Regions from separate parts of the Nocardia sp. NPDC004123 genome, predicted to be linked through region 1. Evidence: riboswitches for the same ligand, from Rfam matches in the RefSeq annotation. Region 1 holds a riboswitch; the other holds the start of a gene.

Region 1 (5,331 bases):
GCTCGGCCAGCCGCCATCGAAGGTGGCGTCGGTGAGCATCCGATAGGCCTGGTCCACCAGCGCCTGGAACCCCGCGCCGCGCGGGTCGCGCGGCCGCGGGAGCCGCACCTGGATCTCGCCCTTGATTCGCCCGGGATTGTTGTCCAGCACCAGGATTCGGTCGGCCAGCTGCACGGCCTCCTCGATGTTGTGGGTGACCATCAGCATGGTCTTGGTCGGGAAGGCGGTCTCCGCCCACAGGCGCATGAGCTCGCCGCGCAGGTTCTCGGCGGTCAAGACGTCCAGCGCCGAGAACGGTTCGTCCATGAGCAGCACCTCCGGCTGCACCACCAGGGCGCGGGCGAATCCCACTCGCTGGCGCATACCGCCGGAAAGCTCCTTGGGATAGGCGTTCTCGAAGCCGTCCAGGCCGATCATGTCGATGGCGTCGGTGACCCTCTCGCCGCGCTCCCAGGCCGAAATCCCTTGGGCGCGAAGGCCGAGTTCGACGTTCTGCCGCACGGTCAGCCACGGCAGCAACGCGAAGGTCTGGAACACCATGGCGGTATCGGCATTCGGCTCGGTGATCTCGGTCTGCCGGATGCGTGCGGACCCCGCAGAGGGGAGCATCAGGCCCGCGATGATCCGCAGCAGCGTGGACTTGCCGGAGCCGGATTTGCCCAGCAGCGCGACGATTTCCCCCTCCTGCAGCTCGAGGCAGACATCCGAGAGAACCGGCAGCTGCTCGCCGGAGGGGTTGGTGAAGTTCTTGGTGACACGATCGACGGTGATGATGGGGGCCGACACGGTGTGTCCTCCTTTCGAAAAGTGTTTCAGCTCAGCGAGAATCGCTGTTCGGCGGTGCGCTGCAGGCGCCGCCACAGCAGGCGGTTGATGGTCACCGTGACCACGCTCATCACCACGGTGCCGAGCAGCACCTTGGCGAAGACGTCGTCGGTGGTGGCATTGGTGATGTACGCGCCCAGGCCGTAGGCCTCCATATGGGTGTTCCCGGCCTCCACGACCTCGCCGACCAGCGTGGCGTTCCACGCGCCGCCGAACGCGGTGATCGCGCCGACCACGTAGCCGGGGAAGATCGCGGGCAGTATCAACGACTTCCAGCGCTGCCATCCGTGCACGCCGAGATCGTCCATGGCCTCGCGCAGGTCCGTCGGGATCTGCCCGGCCGCCGCGATCACATTGAACAGCACGTACCACTGCGCACCCAGCGCCATCAGCGCGATGCCGCCGATATTCAGTGAGATGCCGGTGTAGGTGAGCGCCGCGATGACGAAGATGAACAAGAACTGGGCCGGGAAACTGGCCAGCACCTGCACCACCGGTTGAGCGAACCGGCAGATGCGCGGATTCATCCCGATCCACACGCCGACCGGCACCCACACGATGGTGGAGACCACCAGCAGCACTATCACGCGGCCGAGGCTGGCCAGCCCCAGCAGCGAGGTCGGCCCGAATTCGGCCAGGCCCACGGTTCTGTCGAAGTAGGAGGCGAGTGCCCAGGTGCCCCAGGCGAGCGCGGCGAAGAGCAGTCCGAAGAAGAGCACATCGCCGATGCGGCTGCCCGCACGCTCGTCGTAGGCGGAACGGGTGCTGCGCCCGAAGACCCGCATGAGGCGATCGACCCGCTCACCGACCGGCCGTAGCACCCGAGCCAGCCGACCCGGCACCGTGCTGTGCCGCAGCAGGTCGAGCACCAGACTCCGTGGGGCCTGCGCACTTTCGGTGTGCTCCACCCGGAATCGCTCCGACCACGCCGTGAGCGGCCGCCAGAACACCACGTTCACCAAGACGATGGTGAGCACCATGACCAGCGCACCCATAATGAGATTGCCGACCTCGGCCTCGGAGGTGGCCGCCGCGATGAAGCTACCCATGCCGGGCAGCGCCTCGTCCCGGCCGGATACCGTGATGACCTCCGAGGCCGCGAGCATGAACCACGCGCCGCCGAAGCTCATCATGCCGTTCCAGATCATCGGCACCATGGCCGTCGGCACCTCCAGCTGCCACAGCCGCTGCCAGCGGGTGAGCCGCATCATGCGGGCCGCATCATCCAGCTCCCGGGGCATATTGCGCAACGCCTGGTAGTAGGCGAAGGTCATGTTCCAGGCCTGCGCGGTGAAGATAGCGAAGATACACGCCGCCTCCGCGCCCAGATACGAGCCGTGGAACATGCCCACGAACGCGGTGACCGTGATCGAGACCAGGGCCAGCACCGGCACCGACTGCAGCACGTCGAGCGCCGGGATGAACACCTTCTCGGCCCGCCGCGAGCGCGCCGCCCACTGGCCGACGATCAATGTGAAGAGGATGGACGCCACCAGGCCGATGAACATGCGCAGCGTGGTGCGGGCCGCGTAATAGGGCAGGTTCGCGGGATCGGTTGATACGGACTCGGTTCCGGTATCCGGCGTCCAGGGCACCGACATGTCCCGAAACAGCCGCAGCACCACCAGGATCAGCAGCACGCCCGCGCCGATGATCAGGTAGTCCACCGCCCGGAGCCGGCCGCGCGCCCGCGGCGCCTCGGGAGTCATCTTGGGGCGGTCGGGAATTGCCAATTCAAGAGTCATTGCTGTTCACCTCGCTCCGAGCGGCGTCGTCGCAACTCAGTTGGTCGATTCGGCGGCGGCCGCGGGCGGTGCGGTCATGACGTTGAAGGCGTGTACGGCCGAGGCCAGCACCGCCGGTGCGCCGACGAGCAGGTTGAAAACCACGACGCCCATTCCGGCCCCGACCACCGCGCCCTCCAGGCAGCCGGTGACGGCGCCGGGAATCGCCAACGTGCCCAACGTCAATGCGCCGACCGCGAGACCCTGGCCCGCGCCCAGCAGGACGCAGCCCAGCGGCGCTCCGATGACCGCACCCAGCAGCGTGCCCACCGCCAGGGCCACGGTGAGCTCGTTGTTGACATTCTGGAAGACGGTATTCATCCGATCCTCGAAGCTGTCGGGATCGGCAATCGGCTGTGCCGCAGGGCCTTCGGCTTGCGCCTCCGCGGCGGCGTGCAGCTCCGCGGCGATGCGTCGTTCCTCGGTGCTGACCGGTCGGGCCCGATCCGGGCGCGGGGTGAGGGTGGCGCTGTCGCCGTCGATGCGGGCGTCGATCGGGTACGTCGTGTCCTGCTTCGTGATGGTCAGCGGGATCGCCCCCACCACCACGCCCTGCGGGTCGAGGATCTGCAGCTGGTCGGTGGTGGTTCGGAGCGTGCCGAGGTCGGTGCGCAGCACCACCGATCGGTCCACGATTCGGGCGTCGCCGGACACGGCCTGAGCTGTCACAGCGTCGGCGAGCCGGGCGTCCGGTCCGGGTGCCGCGGCCGAAGCGGCGGCAGGGGCGACCAGTCCGGCGGTGGTCATCGCCGCGGTGGCGAATGCGAACAAGCGAATTCTCATCGGGATGTTTCCCCTCGGGATACTGCTGCCCGCATCGGATTCCGGGCAGCATCGAATACCGTCGGGCACGGTGGTGCCGACGGGTCGGATAGATATGCGAATCTCCGAATTCATTCGTAAAATGTGCATGCGAATAGTCCGGTGCCGCGCGGGCGGCATCGTGATATCGGAGAATTGCGTGCGTCGAGATATCGACGCGGTGTTGGTGTGGTGGCTAGCGGCCCGGACCGAGGCGGAGGGGCCGACCCGGAGATCCCGGGTCATCATCGGGTGCCATCGTGCTACCCGACCTCCTCACTGGTAGAACGCGATTCGTCAACGCACGGGGGGAGGTCGCCCGGAACTCTCGGGGCGGACGCACACCCCTCTCGTCAGAGTTTTGGCACTGCACGACGTGTTCCGAACCGGAGTGTTCCGAATCGGAAAGCCACTTTGGATTACCCCTTGATCCGGAGAAATCTGTCCTAACCTTGGGCGTCTCTCGACGTCGTCAGATCAGTGGCCTGTGTTCGTGCAGGAGCCTCGCCTATCGAGGTGCAACAGGGAACCTAGTTAAAGACTCGTTAAAAGTCAAAACGGCGCCGGATTCGGCGGTCCGGCGGCTCCGACGATCACCATTCTCATTCTTCGACTGTGGCCGACGCCGCTGATAGGGCACCGGCACGCCGCGTCAGCTGCCGCCCGCCGATCATGACCGCGGCGATGGCGGTCACGCCGAGCAACGCGCCCGTGACGAGGACGCCGGTCACCGATGTGCAGCTGACGATCACGCCGCCGGTGAGCGCACCGAGGGCGACGGCCAGGTTGTACATGGCGGTATTGAGGGCGGTCGCCGCCTCGGGATGGTCGGGGGCGGCCTGCAGGATCCAGGTCTGCACGCCGACCGGAATCGCGCCGAATGCCGTGCCCCACACCAGCAGTGCCACGATGCCGCTGACCGGTGTGGTCGCGATGAGCGGGAAGAGTGCGAGTGTCACTGCCAGCAGGGCGGCGGCGGCGACCAGGGCGCGCCGCGGGTCGCGGCCGGCGGCGGCGCCGCCCGCGAAGGTTCCGGCCACGCCCGCCAAGCCGAAGGCCAGCTGTGCGGGCCCGATTGCCCCGGCGCCCAGACCGGAGATGTCCTGCAGCATGGGCCGGACGAAAGTGAATGCCGCCCAATGCCCGCCCACCAGAAGGAAGGTGGCGATGACGCCGGCGCGGACGGCCGGTGTGCGCAACTGCCGCGCCAGGGCGCGGGGGCGGACCACCTCGGTGGCGGGCAGGGGCGGCAGCAGCAGCCGCAGTGCGAGGGCGACCACCGCGCCGAATCCGGCCAGTGCGGCGAAGGCGACGCGCCAGCCGCTCAGATTGCCGATCAGCGTCGCGGCCGGCACGCCCAGCACGTTGGCCGCTGTCGCACCGCCGAACGCGAGCGATATCGCTCGTGGAATATGGTGCGCGGGAACCAGTCTGACCGCGCACGAGGCGGCCAGGGCCCAGAAGCCGCCGATGGCGATGCCGGCGACGGCACGTGCGGCGAGCAGGATCGCGAAGTCCGGTGCCAGCGCCGAGACCGCTGTCGCGGCCAGCATCAGCCCGATCAGCCCGAGCAGGACCGTACGCCGGTCCGATCTTCCGATCGTGACGGGCAGGGTGGTCGCGGCCGCCGCGGCCATGAGTCCGGGCAGCGTGATCGTCAATGCGACCGCGCCGGGAGAGACGTCGAAGGTGTGACCGATGGGGGTGAGCAGGCCGACCGGCATGGCCTCTACGGTGACCATCGCGAAGGTGGCGGTGGATACCGCCGCGACGGCGAGCCAATTGCGGATCGGGGTTCCGGCGCCGGTGGATTCGTGGGTGGAAGCGATGGGGGCTGCCATTACTTCCACCCGCTCGTGTCGGAGGAGGAGGTGGTGTTCGCCATGTTCGCAAACACTTCCGGGCAGCGCTGATGCGACGC
Region 2 (5,331 bases), on a different contig from region 1:
GCCCGGATCCGCTTGCGGCGCAGCGGGTTCGGTTCCGGCCGATCAGGCGGCCGGTACCGCGGCGTGGACGCGGTCGAGTGATCGGCGCAGTATGCGCACCCAGGGGGACCATCGGGCCGGTTCGGCGGGCGGGTGCCCCATTTCCGTCGCGGCGCGATCGAGCAGTTCCTCGAGCACCGCGTCGTGCAGCCAGCGGATGGCGAGGCTCCACAGCAGCCGGCCCCGCGGCGTGCGGGCCCGCGCGACGACGAGATGCCTCAGCACGCAACCCCGTTCACCGCGATCGATGATCTCGAAGGTGTGCGTGCCGGCGAAGGGCATGGTCGGCGCGAAGGTGAACTCGACGGCGCGGCCGGGTTCGTACGCGGTGCAGACGTAGCGGATGCTGCCGTGCCCGCCGTCCGCGCCGACCTGCAGCGGCCGGTCCAGGATCAGGGTCGGCCAGTGCTCGCCCGGCCAGAGCGGATTGCCCGGCTCGGCCACCGCATCGAGCAGGGCACCGGCCCGCTGCGCCGACACCGGCAGTTCTCGCTGGTGAATGTTCCAGATCATCGACTCACCCGTTCCGTACGGTACCGTATGTTCCGATTCCATACGGTACCGTACGGAGCTATGGCGGAGAAGAGGCGACGGCTCAGCCGTGACGATTGGGTCGCGGCCGCGCTGGCGGCGCTCGGCGAGGGTGGCGTGGGCGCGGTCGCCATCGAACCCCTGGCCGCGCGGCTGGGCGCGACCAAGGGCAGCGCCTACTGGCATTTCGCGAATCGGGACGAGTTGCTGGCGGCGGCCCTGCAGCGCTGGGAGCACGAGGAGACCGATGCGGTGATCGCGCTGGTGTCGGCCGAACCCGATCCGGCGGTCGGGCTCCGGACGCTATTGGGCGCGGCGCTGGCGCATCCGCAGGAGAAGCTCGCGGTACTGCTGGCCGGGGCGACGGATCCGCTGGTGGAGCCGGTGCTCACCCGGGTCACTGTGCGGCGCATCGCGTATCTGGCCGAACTGTTCACCCGGCTCGGTTTCGCCGACCCGGTGGCGAAACATCGTGCGGCACTGGCGTATTCGGCGTATCTGGGCACAGGTCAGCTGTGGCGGACGATGCGCGGCACGCTACCGGCCGACCAGGAGGCCTGGGAGTCCTACGTCGACGAGATCTGGCGGGTGCTGACCACCCCGGGTCCGACCGGGCACGCACCGGCGCCGGGCAGCGCGGAGTCGCCGCGAGACTCGGGCTAGACGCTCAGGGCCGCACCACGGCCGTGGGTGAGGACCAGGTCGAGCAGCCCGGGGAAGCGGGCCTCGAGGTCCTCGGTGCGCAGGCGGTTGAGGCGGCGGGTGCCCTCGTCGCGCTGGCGGATGACGCCGGCTTCGCGCAGGGTTCTGAAGTGCCCGCTCTGGGTGGATTTGCTGATCGGCAGGTCGAAGGTGGTGCAGGCCAGTTCGCCGTTCTCGGCGGCGGCCAGGCGGGTGACGATGGTGAGCCGGACGGGGTCGGCGAGGGCGGCCAGCACGGTGGTGAACCGCAGTTCGTCGCGGGCGGGGTGAACCAGTTCGGTCGCGGTTCGGCTTGCCATGGCGTCCAGGCTAGTCCACATGTTCACAAAATCCGAACATCCTGTTATGTTCGGAATTGTCGAACATGCCTGTGCCGGGAGGACGTCATGACCGTCGAGCAATCCACCGCAGCCCCCGAAGACGCGGCCGCCCCGCAGGATTCACCGCCGGGGAGCGGTGCACGGTTCTGGGGCACCGCCTACACGCTGCTGATCCTGTTGACCGGCACGAATGTGGCCACACCGCTGTATCACGGCTACGCGCATCGGTTCGGGTTCTCACCGCTGGTGATGACGCTGGTGTTCGCGGTCTACATGGGGGTGCTGATTCCCGCGCTGCTGATCGCCGGCCCTGCCTCGGATGCACTGGGGCGGCGCCGGATTCTGCTGCCCGCGCTGGCGCTGGCGGCGCTGGGCACGCTGGGTTTCGCGCTGGCCGGCGCGGTGGTCTGGTTGTTCGCGGCCCGCATCCTGCAGGGGCTGGCGGTCGGGGCGGCCTCGGGTGCGCTCACCGCCGCGCTGACCGAGCTGGAACCGCACGGTGACCGCCGCCGCGCGGCCCTGGTGTCGGCGGTGGCTTCGGCCGGCGGCATGGGCCTGGGCCCGGTACTGGGAGCTGTTCTGGCGCAATATCTTCCAGCCCCCTACGTGACGCCGTTCGTGGTGGAGCTGGCGCTGCTGATCCCGGCCGCGGTGGCGGTGGCGGCGCTGCCGGAGACCGCGACCATCACCCGGTGGCGGCCGCGGCGGCCGAGTATCCCGGCCGGGATGGGTGCGGTCTTCGCGGCCGCGGGCACGGGCGCGTTCCTGGGTTTCGCGGTGGTCGGCGTCTTCCTCACACTGATCCCGACCTATGCCGCGACCCTGTCGGGCAGTGCGAATCTGGTGGTCGGCGGCGCGGCGGCCGCGCTGCTGCCCGCGGCGTGGGCGGTGGCGCAGCTGGTGGGTTACGGCAAATCCGAACGGGCTCTGGACTTCACGGGGTTCCCGCTGCTGGCGGTGGGCCTGGTACTGCTGGCGATCGCGGGGGCGGTCTCCTCGCTGCCGTTGCTGTTGTTCGCGACAGTGCTGGCCGGGGCCGGTCACGGCCTGGTGTTCCTGTCGGGATTGACCGCGATCAATGCGGCCGCGCCGGCCGATCGGCACGCCGATGTGCTGTCGACCTATTTCGTGATGGCCTATTGCGGCAGCGGCGGCCCGGTCATCGGCGTCGGCCTGCTGGCGGGCGCGACCGGTTTGCTGGCTGCGGTGCAGATCTTCTCGGCGGTGGTGGCGGTGCTGTGTGTGGTGCGGCTGGTGGCGCGGGTCGCGGTCGAGGCGCGACGCTAGCGGGTGCGCGAATGCGACGGCGCTCACGTCGGGTTGCCGATCGCGGCGGGCCGGTGTTTACTTCTGGTCGCAAGGTGCCGTCGTTAGCTGAGGCTCCTTCACGGATACAGGCCGGCGATCCCGAACGTCGAGAGACGCCCCGGATCAGGACAGGTTTCCCCGAGCTAAGGGGATGCCCCGACCGGCTCCCGCCGCCCGTGGCGGGTTCACGCCGTGGAGTGCTGAAGGTCTTACGAGGGGTGGTACCCGTACCGGCGATGTCGCGCCGGTCCCACTCCCCTGGCATGCGTGCGTGTGGCGTCGAGGAGGTGGTGGTCGTGCCCGATGGACCGGATCGAGTTCCGTTAGCCAATCGTTCACTCGGTGTCACTCCCGCAATCTCCCGGCCGCTACCCGTACCCCGGTAGCGTCCGAGTCCGGAGTGCGCCGTCATCCGCTGGGAGATCGAGATGACCATGTGGGAAATGCTGCTGCGGCTCGGCACGGGTGTCGGGTTGGGCGCGGTGATCGGGTTCGAGCGTCAGTTCCGGGCCCGGATGGCCGGACTGCGCACGAATTCGCTGGTCGCCGCCGGGGCGACCTTGTTCGTGCTGCTGTCCGCGCACGGCTTCAACGGCGCCTCGGCGGATCCGACTCGTGTTGCGGCACAGATTGTTTCGGGTATCGGCTTCCTGGGCGCGGGCGTGATCCTGCGCGACGGGTTCAATATCCGCGGCCTGAACACCGCCGCGACGCTGTGGTGTGCGGCGGCGGTGGGTGCGCTCGCGGGTGCGGGCATGTATTCGACCGCGGTGGCGGGCACGGTGGCGGTGGTGGTGGTCAATACCGCGCTGCGCACGGTGGCGCGCACGGTGGATCGCCCCGGTGTCGACGAGGCCGAGGCCCAGGAGGCGTTGTACGCCTTCCACGCCGACACCGACGACGCGCACGAGGCGCATGTGCGGGCGCTGCTGGTGCAGTCGCTGACGCGCACCGATTTCCGGCTGGTGTCGATCTCGAGCCACGACACCTCCCCGGGCCGGGTGCAGGTGCGGGCGGAGTTGACCGGGGACCGCCGCGACGACCGGCAGATGGAGGCCGCGGTGAGCCGGTTGAGCCTGGAGCCGTCGGTGACCAGCGTCGGGTGGCGCACGGTGCCGCTGCGGGCGGAGGCCGAGGAGTGAACGCCGCGCTGCGGTCGTATCCGTCGCGCGGGGTGGCTTCGGCGCAATCGCCGAGATCACGGTGGAGCAGCCGCGCCCGCGCAGCCGCCGCACGCCGGGGTTCGAGACGCTGGTCGATCAGATCTACGGTCTGCTCACCGGCCGTGACACCGAAGTCGCTGCGGCCCCGGCGGATACGTTGACGCCGTTCGCGGTGCCGCTGCCCGATGCCTCGGTCGGCGGGATCGCGGGTCTGCTGGAGCTGGTGTACGGCAACGACGGCCGCGCCGACCTGCCGGTGGTGGCCGACGAGCTGAATTTCGAGGTCGACGACCTGATGCCGCTGGTCGACGCGGCGGCGCTGCTGGGTCTGCTGCTGGTGGAGTCCGGTGACGTGATGCTGACCAATGTCGGGGCGAATTTCACCAATGCCGACATCCGGTCCAGCAAGGCGATTTTCGCCGCGCAGGCCCGCCGGCGTGCCCCGCTGGTGCGCACCATCTGCTCGGCGCTGGTGGGCAGCAGCGATCAGACGGTGGGCGCGGATTTCATTCTCGATCTGCTGCGGCGCGGCTGCTCCGACGACGACGCCCGCCGCCAGCTGGAGCTGGCCATCGACTGGGGCCGCTACGCCGAGTTGTACGACTACGACACCGATTCCGGCCGCATCACCGCCGATCCCGCCGCCGATCTGCGCGCGTCCTGAGTCACACCATCGCCGACGGGATCACCGTGGTGAGGCCGCCGTCGACGAGCAGGTCCTGACCGGTGATGTAGGAGGCGTCTGCGGAGGCCAGGAACGCGACGGCGGCGGCCACCTCGTCGCTGTCGCCGACCCGCCCCAGCGCCACCCGTGACCCCGCGGTGGCCTGCGCGTCGGCGGAGGCCTCGGCCCGGTAGGCGGGGGTGTCGATGTAGCCGGGGCTGACCGAGTTCACCCGGATTCCGCGCGGCGCCAACTCCGCCGCCAGCGTCCGCGTCAGATTCTGCACCGCCGCCTTCGTCGCCGAATACAGTGCGGCGCCGGGCGCGCCCCGATACGGGGCGAAGGAGGCGTTGAGGACGATCGCACCCCCGTCGACCAGCAGCGGCAGCATGTGCTGCACGGTGAAGAACGCGGCCTTGAAGTTGATCCCCACCACCCGATCGAACTCGTCGCCGGTGACCGCCGAAACAGGTTGGAACGCACCGATTCCCGCATTCACGAACGCCACATCCAGCCGCCCGAACCGCTCGGACACCACCCGCGCCAGCGCCGCGAGATCCTCGGGCTCGGTGGCGTCTCCGGCCGCCCCGGCCGCCCGCTCCCC

The links. A riboswitch is a leader RNA that binds a small molecule or an ion and turns the genes downstream of it on or off. The one in region 1 is predicted to bind magnesium.
Region 2: another riboswitch for magnesium. It lies ahead of ACWEQQ_RS13480 (MgtC/SapB family protein); the one in region 1 lies ahead of ACWEQQ_RS43735 (hypothetical protein).

Annotation. Positions count from the first base shown of each region.
Region 1 covers NZ_JBSGGG010000049.1:25,301-30,631, forward strand. Annotated here, with positions in the region: gene ACWEQQ_RS43725 (ABC transporter ATP-binding protein) at 1-786, opposite strand, end outside; gene ACWEQQ_RS43730 (ABC transporter permease) at 813-2,570, opposite strand; gene ACWEQQ_RS43735 (hypothetical protein) at 2,607-3,392, opposite strand; M-box (ykoK) riboswitch at 3,749-3,933, opposite strand; gene ACWEQQ_RS43740 (MFS transporter) at 4,013-5,251, opposite strand.
Region 2 covers NZ_JBSGGG010000008.1:117,252-122,582, reverse strand. Annotated here, with positions in the region: gene ACWEQQ_RS13500 (SRPBCC family protein) at 43-552, opposite strand; gene ACWEQQ_RS13495 (TetR/AcrR family transcriptional regulator) at 613-1,233, shown strand; gene ACWEQQ_RS13490 (ArsR/SmtB family transcription factor) at 1,230-1,571, opposite strand; gene ACWEQQ_RS13485 (MFS transporter) at 1,659-2,879, shown strand; M-box (ykoK) riboswitch at 2,952-3,127, shown strand; gene ACWEQQ_RS13480 (MgtC/SapB family protein) at 3,329-4,042, shown strand; gene ACWEQQ_RS13475 (AAA-associated domain-containing protein) at 4,104-4,727, shown strand; gene ACWEQQ_RS13470 (SDR family NAD(P)-dependent oxidoreductase) at 4,729-5,331, opposite strand, start outside.